DNA from 2 places in the Streptomyces erythrochromogenes genome. Region 2 is predicted to be linked to the other one. Evidence: predicted binding sites of a transcription regulator. Region 2 holds the regulator's gene; the other holds the start of a gene.
The links. The regulator HspR, encoded in region 2, represses chaperone genes until heat shock. The targets are predictions, from matches to a motif close to TTGAGNNNNNNNNNCTCAA.
Positions count from the first base shown of each region.

Region 1: lon (endopeptidase La) is a predicted target of HspR. The motif match lies at 4,351-4,369, and genes of this name have one in related genera.

Region 1 is NZ_CP108036.1:2,962,665-2,969,784, reverse strand. Features, by position in the region: gene OHA91_RS13160 (TetR family transcriptional regulator) at 1-350, shown strand, start outside; gene OHA91_RS13155 (hypothetical protein) at 337-687, opposite strand; gene OHA91_RS13150 (hypothetical protein) at 931-2,319, shown strand; gene OHA91_RS13145 (sulfurtransferase) at 2,490-3,368, shown strand; gene OHA91_RS13140 (DUF4097 family beta strand repeat-containing protein) at 3,465-4,223, shown strand; gene lon (endopeptidase La) at 4,392-6,815, shown strand; gene OHA91_RS13130 (MarR family winged helix-turn-helix transcriptional regulator) at 6,953-7,120, shown strand, end outside.
Region 2 is NZ_CP108036.1:4,027,190-4,034,309, reverse strand. Features, by position in the region: gene dnaK (molecular chaperone DnaK) at 1-707, shown strand, start outside; gene grpE (nucleotide exchange factor GrpE) at 707-1,366, shown strand; gene dnaJ (molecular chaperone DnaJ) at 1,406-2,584, shown strand; gene OHA91_RS18160 (heat shock protein transcriptional repressor HspR) at 2,587-3,057, shown strand; gene OHA91_RS18155 (helix-turn-helix domain-containing protein) at 3,142-4,215, opposite strand; gene OHA91_RS18150 (hypothetical protein) at 4,300-4,575, shown strand; gene OHA91_RS18145 (Rieske (2Fe-2S) protein) at 4,572-4,886, shown strand; gene OHA91_RS18140 (pyridoxamine 5'-phosphate oxidase family protein) at 5,021-5,434, opposite strand; gene clpB (ATP-dependent chaperone ClpB) at 5,551-7,120, shown strand, end outside.

The DNA.
Region 1 (7,120 bases), 1.1 Mb from region 2:
CCCACTTCGCCACCGTCGTCGCCCTCGCCGAGGACAACGAGCGCCGGCCCGGCCTCGTCCGCATGTTCCACACCCTCGTCGGCGAGGCTGCCAACCCCGGCCACCCCGCACACGCGTACTTCAGGCAGCGCTACGCCCGGGTGCTCGACCACACCGTGGAACTGCTTCAGGCGGGCGTCGCCCGCGGGGAACTGCGCCCGGGCACCGACTGCGAGGCCGCCGGCCGGGAGATCCTCGCCGTCATGGACGGCCTCCAGATCCAGTGGGTGCTGGCGCCCGCGAGCGTGGACATGCCGGCCCGGCTGCGCGGGTTCCTGGACCGGCTGCTGCGGGACCTCAGCCCTGCGTGAACGGCGGCAGCGCGTCCGCCACCTTCACCAGGGCCGGCGGCAGGGAACCCTGCTCGCCCGCGACCTCGTACCCGCCGTGCACGAAGGCGTAGAAGAACCCGTCGTAGATCTTCGGACCGCCCGTAGCGATCCGGGGCTGACGGGCGAAGTCCGCCTCCCGGAGAGCCGTGCGCAGGGCCGCCAGCTCCTGTTCCGACAGCTTCCCCGTGCCCTCCGGCTCCGCCTTCGCGTCCAGCCGGGACCACGAGCCGTCGCCCTTCACGATGACGGTGTGGGTCTCGCCCGCGAAGCCCCCGCTGCGGGTGACCCGGACCAGGGTCTCGCCGGGGGCGGGCACCGCACTCGTGCTCGCGCCCGGGCTCCGGCTGGGGCTCGGGCTCGCGGCGGGGCCCGTGCTCGCGCCAGCGCTCGTACTCGCACTCGTGCCCGGCCCCGCGGAGCCCTTCGGCGGCGCGTCGTCGGCGCCCCCGGAACCGGACGGTCCGCACCCCGCCAGGACCACCGCACCCAGAAGTACCGCCGCCACTGCCCGGAACGCGCGCACACCCACCTCCGCAGCCACTCGGGTCCACCCCCGAGTATGGAGTCCGCACCCCCGATCCGACAGCTTCAGGAGGCCGCCATCAGACGCATCGCGCCATGGCGCCTGCTGCCGCCGCTGATCGCCGCGGTCCTGGGCCTGTGGGGCCTGGAGCGCGGCGGCAGCATGTGGCGCGACGAGTCCGTCACCTGGCAGGTGGCGCACCGCACCCCCGGCGCGATCCTGGAGCTCCTCGGCCGGGTCGACGCCGTGCACGGCCTGTACTACGCCCTCATGCACGGCGTGTTCCAGGCCTGGGACGGCGGCCTGTGGGCGCTGCGGCTGCCCTCCGTCGCGGCCACCGCCCTCGCCGCCGCGGGCGTGGCCGCCGTCGCGCACCGGCTCGTCGGGGAGCGGGCCGCGCTGATCTCCGGCTGCGCGTACGCCGTACTGCCGCCCGTCCAGATGTACGCCCAGGAAGGCCGCTCGTACGCGCTGGTCGCGGCCGCCGTGGTGTGGGCGACGTACCTGATGCTCCGCGAGCGGTGGATCGCCTACACCGTCGTGCTGCTGATCGGCTGCTGGCTGCACGAGTTCGCCGCGCTGGCACTGCTCGCCCACGCCTTCACCGCCCGCGGCGCGCGCGGCTGGCGCTGGAGCGCCGCGACCGTCGTCGTCCTGCTGCTGCCGCTCGCCGCGGTCGGCGTGCGCCAGGCCCACCAGCAGCTCGGCTGGCTGGGCCGGCCGAGCTGGCAGGACTGGGCCGCGTACGCCGTGGTGGGCGCAGCCTCCCTCCTGCTCGCCCGGGGCGCCCCGAAGGACCTCGTACGGGTGGCGCTGCCCCTCGTCCTGTTGCCGCCCGGACTGCTCATGGCGGTCTCCCTGCTCAACCCCTGGTACGTCGACCGGTACGTGCTCTACGCGCTGGCCGGGCCCGCCCTGCTGGCCGGCGCACGGCTGGCCGCCGCCCGCGGATGGTGGCCGTGGGTGCTGGCGGGCGCCCTCCTCGTACCGTTCGGCATCTGGTCGGCGTGGCTGCGCACCCCGGAGAGCCGCAAGGACGACGTCCTCGCGGTGGCCGCCGCGGTGCGGGAGCGGGCCCGCCCGGGGGACGCGGTGGTGTTCATGCCCTCCCGCAGGCGCGAGTGGCTGCTGTCCTCGCCGGACGTCCGCGCAGGCCTGCGCGACGTCGCCCTCGCCGACGGGCCGGCCGCCTCGCACAGCCTCCAGGGCACCGAGCTGTCCCCGGAGCGGATCCGCGCGGCCCTGCTCGCCTCGCCCCGGGTGATCGCCCTGCAGGACCCGCCGGGGCAGCCGCTGGACCCGTACCCGCGCGAGGGGGCCAAGCGGGAGGTGCTGGCCGGCCGCTTCGACCTCTGCTCGGTCACCGAAGTACGGGGCGCCCGGGTCGCCGTCTACGCCCGCCCGGGCGGCTGCGACACCCCCTAGCGGGTGCCTTGCCGATGGTGCCGGGCCAGGGCCAGGGCGGGGGGCGGGACGGGGGCGGATGCGGGCCCGGCGGGGCCGCGCCGGAGGATGGGGGCGACCGCGTCGCACAGCCGGCGGGCCGCACCGCCCCCGCGGGCGGGGCCCGCCGAGCCCTCAGGAGGTGCTGCCGTATGCCCACGTCCGACAACCCCGCGCCCCGCGAGCCCGGGCCCGCGAACCCCGGACCGCTGGTCGGGGCCGACTGGCTCGCCGACCGGCTGGGCGACCCCGGACTGGTCGTCTTCGACGCCTCCGTCGGCGCCCACCGCGCCGCCGGCCGGCGCATCCCGGGCGCCCGCCCCTTCGATCTCGACGGAGCCCTCTCCGACCACGCCGCCCCCGCCCCGCACACCATGCCCGGCCCCGCCGCCCTCACCGAGGCGCTCCGCGCCCTGGGCCTCCACGACACCGACACCGTCGTCGTCTACGACGGCGCCGGCGTCTACTCCAGCGCCCGCGCCTGGTGGATGCTGCGCGCCATGGGCTTCGACCGGGCCGCCGTCCTCGACGGGGGACTGCCCGCCTGGACGGCCGCCGGCCTGCCCGTCGAGGCCGCCGGCCCCGAGTACGGGGGCCCGCGCGGCTCCTTCACCGCCCGGCCCCGCCCAGGACTGCTGATCGACGCCGAGGCCGTCGCAGCGGCCCTGGCCGACCCGGCCGCGGCCGTCCTGGACGCGCGTACCCGCGACCGCTTCGAGGGCACCGCACCCGAACCCCGTCCTGGCCTGCGCGGCGGCCACATGCCGGGCGCGGCCAGCCTCCCGTTCGGCGAACTCCAGCGCCCCGACGGCCTGATGCGCCCGGCCGGGGAACTCCGCGCGGCCTTCGAGGCGGCCGCGGGCGGCCGCGAACGCCTCCGCTTCAGCTGCGGCTCCGGGGTGACCGCCTGCGTACTGGCCCTCGGCGCCGACCTCGTCGGCTACCGGGACCTGGCGGTGTACGACGGCTCCTGGAGCGAATGGGGCCTGCCCTCGCCCCAGCGCCCGGTCGTCACCGGCCCGGGCCGCTGACGACGCCCACCGGTGCGGGGCCCGGGGGATAGCCCGACATCCGATCCGGGTACCGGCACCATCGGCCGCGCGGCGCCGGCCCCGGAGGATCGGTGCATGACTTCCCACACCACGGCGGCCCGGGCCGCCCGCGCCGCGGCCGTCGCCCTCGCGGCCGGCCTCGTCCTGGCCGGTTGCTCCTTCGTCGACGGCCCGCGCAGGACGGCTCGCGCCGACACGACGGTCACCGAGGCGGTCACCGCCGTCGAGGTGACCGGCACCCGGGCCGGGTCGATCGAAGTCACCCCGGGCACCGGTCCCGGCGTCACGGTCCGCCGTACCGTCCACTACCGCGGCGACACCGCCCCCACGCCCGGCCAGCAGGTCAGCGGGGGCGTGCTCACCTTCACCGACGGGTGCTCCGCGAGCTGCTCCATCGACTACCGCCTGGAGGTCCCCGCCTCCGCGAAGGTCACGCTGGAGAGCGACAGCGGCGACATCACCGTGACGGGCGTCGCGGCCGCCGAGGTGGAGGCCGACTCCGGCGACGTCCGGGCCGAGGCCGTCGCCGGACCCCTGAAGATCAGCACCAGTTCGGGCGAGATCACAGCCACCGGCCTGTCCGGCCCGAGCGCGTCGGTGCACTCGGACTCGGGCGACACGCGCCTGGACTTCGCGAAGGCCCCCTCCTCGGTGCTCGCCGAGACCACCTCCGGCGACGTCAGCCTGAAGGTGCCCGAGGCCCCCTACCGCCTCTCGGTCTCCACCACCTCCGGCGCCCGCGACGTCACCCTCCCCGACGACGCCTCGGCCACCTCCCGGCTCTCGGCGAAGACCACCTCGGGCGACGTCCGCATCTCCCCCCTGAACGGCTGAACAGCTGCACCTCGCCCGTGTGGCGGGGGCGGCTCCTGGCAGCGCCCACTGACATCCGGCTGTGTCCCCGAACTGCGTTCGCCCCCGGCGAACGGGGGTTGGGGAACATTCAAGGGGCGCAGATGCATTGAGTCCGCATAGCTCAACTTCACTGCCGGAGGGAAGATCATGGCTTCGACGTCCGTAACGCTCACCCTGCCCGTGCTGCCGCTCGACGACGAGGTCGTGCTGCCCGGAATGGTCGTCCCGCTGGACCTGTCCGACGCCGAGGTGCGCGGAGCCGTCGAGGCGGCCCAGGCCGCGGCGGGCCGGGCACAGCTCCCGGCGGCAGCCGGGGGAGGCAAGCCCCGGGTACTGCTCGTGCCGCGGATCGACGGCAAGTACGCCGCGACCGGTGTGCTCGGAACCGTCGAGCAGGTCGGCCGCCTCTCCGGCGGCGACCCCGGCGCACTCATCCGCGGCCTCGGCCGCGTCCGTATCGGCGCCGGAACCACCGGGCCCGGAGCGGCGCTCTGGGTCGAGGGCGAGACCGTGGACGAGACCGTCCCCGACCCGCTGCCGGGCGCCGTCGCCGAGCTCGTCAAGGAGTACAAGGCCCTCGCCACCAGCTGGCTCAAGAAGCGCGGGGCCTGGCAGGTCGTGGACCGCGTCCAGCAGATCGAAGGGGTGTCCGCCCTCGCCGACAACTCCGGGTACTCGCCGTTCCTGACGGTCGAGCAGAAGGTCGAACTCCTGGAGACGGCCGACCCGGTCGCCCGCCTCAAGCTCGCCGTCAAGGCGCTCAGCGACCACCTCGCCGAACAGGACGTGGCCGAGTCCATCGCCAAGGACGTCCAGGACGGCGTCGACAAGCAGCAGCGCGAGTTCCTGCTCCGCCGCCAGCTGGAGGCCGTACGCAAGGAACTGCGCGAGCTGAACGGCGAGAAGGACGGCGAGGAGTCCGACGACTACCGCGCCCGCGTCGAGGCCGCCGACCTCCCCGAGAAGGTCCGGGAGGCCGCGCTCAAGGAAGTCGACAAGCTGGAGCGGTCCAGCGACCAGAGCCCCGAGGGCTCCTGGATCCGCACCTGGCTCGACACCGTCCTCGAACTGCCCTGGAACGAGCGCACCGAGGACCAGTACGACATCCAGGGCGCCCGGGCGGTACTGGACGCCGAACACGCGGGCCTGAGCGACGTGAAGGACCGCATCACCGAGTACCTGGCCGTGCGCAAGCGCCGCAGCGAGCGCGGCATGGGCGTCATCGGGGGCCGCCGAGGGGGCGCCGTCCTCGCGCTCGTGGGCCCGCCCGGTGTCGGCAAGACCTCGCTCGGCGAGAGCGTGGCCCACGCCATGGGCCGCAAGTTCGTCCGCGTCGCGCTCGGCGGCGTACGGGACGAGGCCGAGGTGCGCGGCCACCGCAGGACCTACGTCGGCGCCCTGCCCGGCCGCATCGTCCGGGCCATCAAGGAAGCCGGATCCATGAACCCCGTGGTCCTGCTCGACGAGATCGACAAGGTCGGCTCCGACTACCGCGGCGACCCCGCGGCCGCCCTCCTGGAGGTCCTCGACCCGGCCCAGAACCACACCTTCCGGGACCACTACCTGGAGGTCGAGCTGGACCTGAGCGATGTCGTCTTCCTGGCCACCGCCAACGTGCTGGAGGCCATCCCGGAGGCCCTCGCCGACCGCATGGAACTCGTCCGCCTCGACGGCTACACCGAGGACGAGAAGGTCGTCATCGCCCGCGACCACCTGCTGCCCCGCCAGCTGGAGCGCGCCGGGCTCGCCGCCGACGAGGTGGTCCTGGAGGAGGACGCCCTGCGCAAGCTGGCCGGGGAGTACACCCGCGAGGCGGGCGTACGCACCCTGGAGCGGGCCGTCGCCCGCCTGCTGCGCAAGGTCGCCGCCCAGCACGAGCTGGGCGAGCGCGAGCTCCCGTACCGCATCGGGGCCGACGAGCTGCGCAGCCTGATCGGACGCCCGCACCACGTGCCCGAGTCCGCCCAGGACCCGGCCGAACGGCGCACCGCCGTCCCCGGCGTGGCCACCGGCCTCGCGGTCACCGGCGCGGGCGGCGACGTGCTGTTCGTGGAGGCCTCGCTGGCCGACCCGGAAACCGGCGCGGCCGGACTGACCCTCACCGGCCAGCTCGGCGACGTGATGAAGGAGTCGGCGCAGATCGCGCTGAGCTTCCTGCGCTCGCACGGCGCCGAACTGGAACTCCCCGTCGCCGACCTGAAGGACCGGGGCGTGCACATCCACTTCCCGGCGGGCGCCGTGCCCAAGGACGGCCCGAGCGCGGGCATCACCATGACCACCGCCCTCGCCTCGCTGCTCTCCGGGCGCCAGGTGCGCACGGACGTCGCCATGACCGGCGAGGTCTCGCTGACCGGGCGGGTCCTGCCGATCGGCGGGGTCAAGCAGAAGCTGCTCGCCGCCCACCGGGCGGGCCTGACCACCGTGATCATCCCGAAGCGCAACGAGGCCGATCTGGACGACGTCCCGGCTGAGGTGCTGGAGGGGCTGGAGGTGCACCCGGTGACCGATGTCCGCCAGGTGCTGGAGCTCGCCCTGGACGGGGCACAGGTGCCGGTCACCGCCGTCGCCTGACGGCTGCACCGCTCTCCGGACTGCTCCCGGACGGCCCGGGGTCCCGCTGCGGCGGGGCCCCGGGCCGTCCGCGCACCCGCTGCGAAATACTGGGCCCCCACCCACCGGGGTGCCACACATCGAAGAAGGAGCGGGACGTGCACGGGAGTGAAGACCAGGAGTTCCTTGCCCTGGAGCGGGAGCTGTCCGTCTTCCTCCGGCGGGCCCGCGCCTCCTCCGGCGAGATGGCCCGCGAGCTCCACCCCGAGCTGGAGCCCGCCGCGTACGGGCTCCTCGTACGACTGGAAGCGGCCGGCCGGCAGCGG
Region 2 (7,120 bases):
CCAAGCTCATCGAGCGCAACACCACGATCCCGACCAAGCGGTCCGAGATCTTCACGACGGCCGAGGACAACCAGCCGTCCGTGCAGATCCAGGTCTACCAGGGCGAGCGCGAGATCGCGGCGTACAACAAGAAGCTCGGCATGTTCGAGCTGACCGGCCTGCCGCCGGCCCCGCGTGGCGTCCCGCAGATCGAGGTCTCCTTCGACATCGACGCGAACGGCATCATGCACGTGACCGCGAAGGACCTCGGCACGGGCAAGGAGCAGAAGATGACCGTCACCGGCGGCTCTTCGCTCGGCAAGGACGAGGTCGACCGCATGCGCCAGGAGGCGGAGCAGTACGCGGACGAGGACCTGCGCCGCAAGGAGGCCGCCGAGTCCCGCAACCAGGGCGAGCAGCTCGTCTACCAGACGGAGAAGTTCGTCAAGGACAACGAGGACAAGGTCCCGGCCGAGGTCAAGACCGAGGTCGAGTCCGCCGTCGCCGAGCTGAAGGAGAAGCTCAAGGGCGAGGACACCGGCGAGATCCGCAGCGCGACCGAGAAGCTCGCCGCGGTCAGCCAGAAGCTCGGCCAGGCGATCTACGCCGACGCCCAGGCCGCCCAGGGCGCCGCGGGTGCCGGTGACGCGGGCCAGGCCAAGGCCGACGACGACGTCGTAGACGCCGAGATCGTCGACGACGAGAAGCCGAAGGGTGGCGCTGCCTGATGTCGGAGGAGACCCCGGGCTTCGACGAGGAGCCCGAAGTCCCCGCCGACGCCGCTCAGGACGACGCCGGGCCGAAGGCCGCCGACTCCGCCGACACGGCGGAGGGGGCGGCCCCGGCCGGGGACAGCGCACAGGATGTGGCCCTGCTGGCGCAGCTGGACCAGGCCCGTACCGCGCTCGGCGAGCGCACCGCGGACCTCCAGCGGCTGCAGGCGGAGTACCAGAACTACCGCCGCCGGGTGGAGCGGGACCGGATCACCGTCAAGGAGATCGCGGTCGCGTCCCTCCTGACGGAGCTCCTGCCGACGCTCGACGACATCGGCCGGGCGCGGGAGCACGGCGAGCTGGTCGGCGGCTTCAAGTCGGTGGCCGAATCGCTGGAGACGGTCGCCGCCAAGATGGGCCTGCAGCAGTTCGGCAAGGAGGGCGAGCCCTTCGACCCGACGGTCCACGAGGCCCTGATGCACTCGTACGCGCCGGACGTCACGGAGACGACCTGTGTGGCGATCCTGCAGCCGGGCTACCGGATCGGCGAGCGTACGATCCGTCCCGCACGGGTCGCGGTGGCCGAGCCCCAGCCGGGCGCGGCCCCCAAGTCCGAGTCCGCGGAGGGCGACAAGCCGTCCGGCGAGGACACGGATGCAGCCGACAAGGGCTGACGCAGTTCACGTAGAGGCACGGGAGGAGGGACACCGAGGATGAGCACGAAGGACTTCGTCGAGAAGGACTACTACAAGGTCCTCGGTGTCCCGAAGGACGCCACCGAGGCCGAGATCAAGAAGGCGTACCGGAAGCTCGCGCGCGAGTTCCACCCGGACGCCAACAAGGGCGACGCCGCCGCCGAGGAGCGCTTCAAGGAGATCTCCGAGGCGAACGACATCCTCGGGGACGCCAAGAAGCGCAAGGAGTACGACGAGGCGCGCGCCCTGTTCGGCAACGGCGGCTTCCGCCCCGGGCCGGGCGGCGGCGGTTCGTTCAACTTCGACCTGGGCGACCTCTTCGGCGGCACCCAGCAGGGCGGTCAGGCCGGCGGCTTCGGCGGCGGCCTGGGCGATGTCTTCGGCGGCCTCTTCAACCGCGGCGCCGGCCCGGGTGCGGGCACCCGCACCCAGCCGCGCCGCGGCCAGGACGTCGAGTCGGAGGTCACCCTCTCCTTCACGGAGGCGGTGGACGGGGCCACGGTCCCGCTCCGGATGTCCTCGCAGGCGCCCTGCAAGGCCTGTTCGGGCACCGGCGACAAGAACGGCACGCCCCGGGTGTGCCCGACCTGCGTCGGCACCGGCCAGGTCTCGCGGGGCAGCGGCGGGGGCTTCTCGCTGACCGACCCCTGCGCGGACTGCAAGGGCCGCGGCCTGATCGCGGAGACCCCCTGCGACGTCTGCAAGGGCAGCGGCCGTGCCCGCAGCTCGCGCACCATGCAGGTCCGGATCCCGGCGGGCGTCTCCGACGGCCAGCGGATCCGGCTGCGCGGCAAGGGCGCTCCCGGCGAGCGCGGCGGTCCGGCCGGCGACCTCTACGTGGTCGTGCACGTCGGTACCCACCCGGTGTTCGGCCGCAAGGACGACAACCTCACGGTGACCGTCCCGGTGACGTTCGCGGAGGCGGCGCTGGGCGCCGACATCAAGGTCCCGACCCTGAACGGCCCGTCGGTGACGCTGAAACTGCCCCCGGGCACCCCGAACGGGCGTACGATGCGGGCCCGCGGCAAGGGGGCGGTCCGCAAGGACGGCACCCGCGGGGACCTTCTGGTCACCGTGGAAGTGGCGGTTCCGACCGAGCTGTCGGACAAGGCCCGCGAGGCGCTGGAGATGTACCGCGAGGCGACGGAGTCCGAGGACCCGCGCTCCGCGCTGTTCGAGTCCGCGAAGGGAGCATGAGCATGGACGGCCGCCGACGACAGTCCTCCCGCTTGGGCGGGGGCTACCAACTCACCGACGAGACCCCGGTCTACGTGATCTCGGTGGCCGCCCAGCTCTCGGGTCTGCACCCGCAGACCCTCCGCCAGTACGACCGTCTCGGCCTGGTCTCCCCGGACCGTACGGCCGGCCGCGGCCGGCGCTACTCGGCCCGGGACATCGAACTGCTCCGCACGGTGCAGGCGCTGTCCCAGGACGAGGGCATCAACCTGGCGGGCATCAAGCGGATCATCGAACTGGAGAACCAGGTGGCCGCGCTCCAGCAGCGCGTCGCCGAGCTCTCGGCCGCGGTGGACGGCGCGGCGGCAACGCTGCGGGCCCGCGAGGCCCAGGTGCACGCCTCGTACCGGCGCGACCTGGTCCCGTACCAGCCGCCGCAGCCGGGCAGCGCCCTGGTGGTCTGGCGCCCCAGCCCCAAGCGGCCGCTGGACTGACCGGCAGGTCGCCCGGGCTCCCGGAGCACACCTTTCAGGCCCCGCCCCTCCCGGGGCGGGGCCTGAAGGCTTTCCAGAGGCCTTCTAGAGGTCTTCGGGGTCCCGGTGCGGGTCCCGGTCCGGATCGGCGTCCTCGCACTCCTGCGGGGCGGAGGGGCGGCCCAGGATGCCGGACTGGGCGATGAGGTAGCCGAGCTGGGCCCGGCTGCCGCTGCCGAGGGTGGTGGCGAGCTTGGCGATGTGGGCGCGGCAGGTCCGCACGTTCATGCCCAGGCGCCGGGCGATGGCCTCGTCCACGTGCCCCTCGATGAGGAGCTGGGCGATGGTGCGCTGCACGCCGGTGATGCCGCCGGGGGTGCTGCGGTACGTCACCTCCTCCGTGAGGGGCACGGCGCGGTGCCACAGCTGCTCGAACACCTTGATGAGGTAGTCGACGAGGCCGGGGTGGCGCAGCTCCAGCGCGACCCGCCGGTCGTCGCTCACGGGGATGAAGGCCACCGTGCGGTCGAAGATGATGAGGCGCTCTATCAGCTCTTCGAGCGTGCGGATCTCGACCTTGCCCATGGAGATGCGGTCCACGTAGGCGAGGGTGCCCTGGCTGTGCCGCGCGGTGTGCTGGTAGAGGGTCCGTATGCTGACCCCGCGGTCGATCAACGGCTGGTCGCGCTCCAGGGCTTGTGTGAGAGCCTCGGAGGGGCGCGCTCCGCCCGGCTGGACCGTCAGCACCTCGGTGTGGCATTCGGCCGTCGCGAGGTTCAGTGCGGCGTTGATCCTTTCGAAACCCTCCAGCACCGTGATGGCATGGGTGTCGGCCGGACTCTGTGCGCTGATGGCCAGGAAAGGCTCGAAAGTGTCGGTGAGATCTACAGCGCTGCGTCGGCGGTCCTGGATCTCGCGTTCAATCGGATGGAGCCGTTGCGCCAAAGCCACGGACGGGGGAACCGGCCGGAGTTGGTTCGCGTCATCCGGGTCGGGCTGCAGAAGGGCGAGTTCCAGCAGGCAGGGGGCGTTCTGGATCTCTCCCCGGGCGATCCGGCCGGTGCTCAGGGCAGCCGCGTAGAGCCGGGTCCCCTCGGCGCACATGGACGTGACGGGGTGGGGATGTGTCGCCATTGTCTCGTTTCGCGTCAAATCTCCACCCCCCAGGGTCCTGAACATGCAAGAACATGATGCATCGTCCCTGTGGCATTGACGTGCCTGAATGAGCCATCGTCTGACACGCGGGGGAGAGGATTCCATCAAGTGAGGACGAAGCCGACCATGTACAAGAGAATGCTTCGCTCGGTGCTTGCCATAGGTTTCTCCGCCGTTGCGGTATTTGGGGCAGTCAGCGCCGTCGAAAGTGACGCGGGGAGCGCTAGGGACGGTCAGGGCACGAGCCTGACGAGCACGGAGTTCGACACCGGCTGGACCACGGCACCCGTGGGCAAGTACGCCGACACCGGATGGACCAGCGCCGAGCTGGGCGGTAAGGACGACACCGGCTGGACCGAGGCTCCCGCTGGAGTGTCCGCATGACCCCCGACGACCGCGGCTTCCGCCGCGAGATGGCGTCCGCCTACCGATCGGGCTGGCAGTTCATCGACCTCGCCACGGCCATCCCCCACCCCGGCGACTCGTTGATGGTCACCCTGTTCGGCCAACCGATCGTCATCGTGCGCGAGGAGGACGAGGACGTACGTGCCTACCGGTGCCTGCGCCGCCCGCGCGGCGCGCCGCAGCCCGTCCGCTGCGAGGTGCGCTACGGAATGGTCTTCGTCAATCTCGACCAGCGGGACCACCAGCTCTTCGAACCCGACATCACCACCGCCACCCCCCGCAGTGCCTGAAGCGATTCCCCCGTCGTTGCAGATCGCTCAGGCGCTACCCCCACACAACGGCGCCATCGTGGACCTGACCACGATGGCGCCGTTGTGATGCCTGCGTCCAGTGCGTGAACCGGACAAGATGAAGAATCAACGGCTCATGCGCGACCCATGGCCCGGTCCAGGGTGATCTCCACGACCACTCGGTCGGGATTGGGCGACGGCGTCCGCCCGTACCGCTCCGCGTAGCGCGCCACCGCGTCGGCGACCGACGCCTCGTCCGTGCGGACCACCGCGCGGCCCTCGAGCGTGGCCCAGCGGCGCCCTTCCATCTGGCAGACCGCCACCCGCGCCCCGCCCTCCTGCGCGGCCTGCGCCGCCAGGACGTTGCGGACCTTCTTGCTGTGCTTGTTGCTGATCACCCGGGCCAGGCCGGCTGCGGGGTCGTACGTCACGCCCACCGGCACCACGTGCGGGGTCCCGTCGGGGCGCGGGGTGGTCAGCGTGCAGACGTGCCGCTCCCGCCAGAAGGCGAGGTACTCGGGCGTCGGGTTGAGTACGTCATGGGACATGGCCCGAAGGGTACGGGCAAGCCGTCCCCTCAACTGCCTTGAGTGGAATAGACTCAACTTTGCATACGCTGACCCTGTCAGACCTAGTTGCATCCCTCGGAGAGGAGAAAGACGCAGTGGACGCCGAGCTGACCAACAAGAGCCGGGACGCGCTGAACGCGGCCACCAGCAGGGCCGTCAAGGAAGGCCACGCGGACCTGACCCCCGCGCACCTGCTGCTGGCCCTGCTCGCCGGCGAGGACAACGAGAACGTGATCGACCTGCTGATCGCCACGGAGGCCGACCAGGCCGCCGTGCGCAGCGGCGCCGAACGCCTCCTCGCCGCGCTGCCCAGCGTCACCGGCTCCACGGTCGCGCCCCCGCAGCCCACCCGCGACCTGCTCGCCGTACTCGCCGAGGCCGACAGCGAGGCGGGCAAGCTCGGCGACGAGTACCTCTCCACCGAACACCTGCTCATCGCCGTCGCCGCCAAGGGCGGCGCGGCCGGTGAGGTCCTTTCCGCCCAGGGCGCGACGGCGAAGAAGCTGCTGGACGCCTTCCAGAACGCACGAGGAGCACGGCGGGTGACCACCCCCGACCCCGAGGGCCAGTACAAGGCCCTGGAGAAGTTCGGCACCGACTTCACGGCGGCCGCGCGCGACGGCAAGCTCGACCCCGTCATCGGCCGCGACCACGAGATCCGGCGCGTCGTGCAGGTGCTCTCGCGCCGTACGAAGAACAACCCGGTGCTCATCGGCGAGCCCGGCGTCGGCAAGACGGCCGTCGTCGAGGGCCTGGCCCAGCGCATCGTCAAGGGCGACGTGCCCGAGTCCCTGAAGAACAAGCGGCTCGTCTCCCTCGACCTCGGCGCCATGGTCGCCGGCGCCAAGTACCGCGGCGAGTTCGAGGAGCGGCTCAAGACCGTCCTCGCGGAGATCAAGTCCAGCGAGGGCCAGATCATCACCTTCATCGACGAGCTGCACACGGTCGTCGGCGCGGGCGCCGGCGGCGACTCCGCGATGGACGCCGGCAACATGCTCAAGCCCATGCTGGCCCGCGGCGAGCTCCGCATGGTCGGCGCGACCACCCTCGACGAGTACCGCGAGCGCATCGAGAAGGACCCGGCGCTGGAGCGGCGCTTCCAGCAGGTGCTGGTCGCCGAGCCGTCCGTCGAGGACACCATCGCGATCCTGCGCGGGCTCAAGGGCCGCTACGAGGCCCACCACAAGGTCGTCATCAACGACAGCGCGCTGGTCGCCGCCGCGACCCTCTCCGACCGGTACATCACCTCCCGCTTCCTGCCGGACAAGGCCATCGACCTCGTCGACGAGGCCGCGTCCCGGCTGCGCATGGAGATCGACTCCTCGCCCGTCGAGATCGACGAGCTCCAGCGCTCGGTGGACCGCCTGCGGATGGAGGAGCTGGCGCTGAACAACGAGTCCGACCCGGCCTCGCGCGAGCGCCTCGACAAGATCCGCAAGGACCTCGCCGACCGTGAGGAGGAGCTGCGCGGCCTGACCGCCCGCTGGGAGAAGGAGAAGCAGTCCCTCAACCGGGTCGGCGAGCTCAAGGAGCGCCTGGACGACCTGCGCGGCCAGGCCGAGCGGGCCCAGCGCGACGGCGACTTCGACGCCGCCTCCAAGCTGCTCTACGGGGAGATCCCGGCCCTGGAGCGCGAGCTGGCCGAGGCCACCGAGGAGGAGGCCG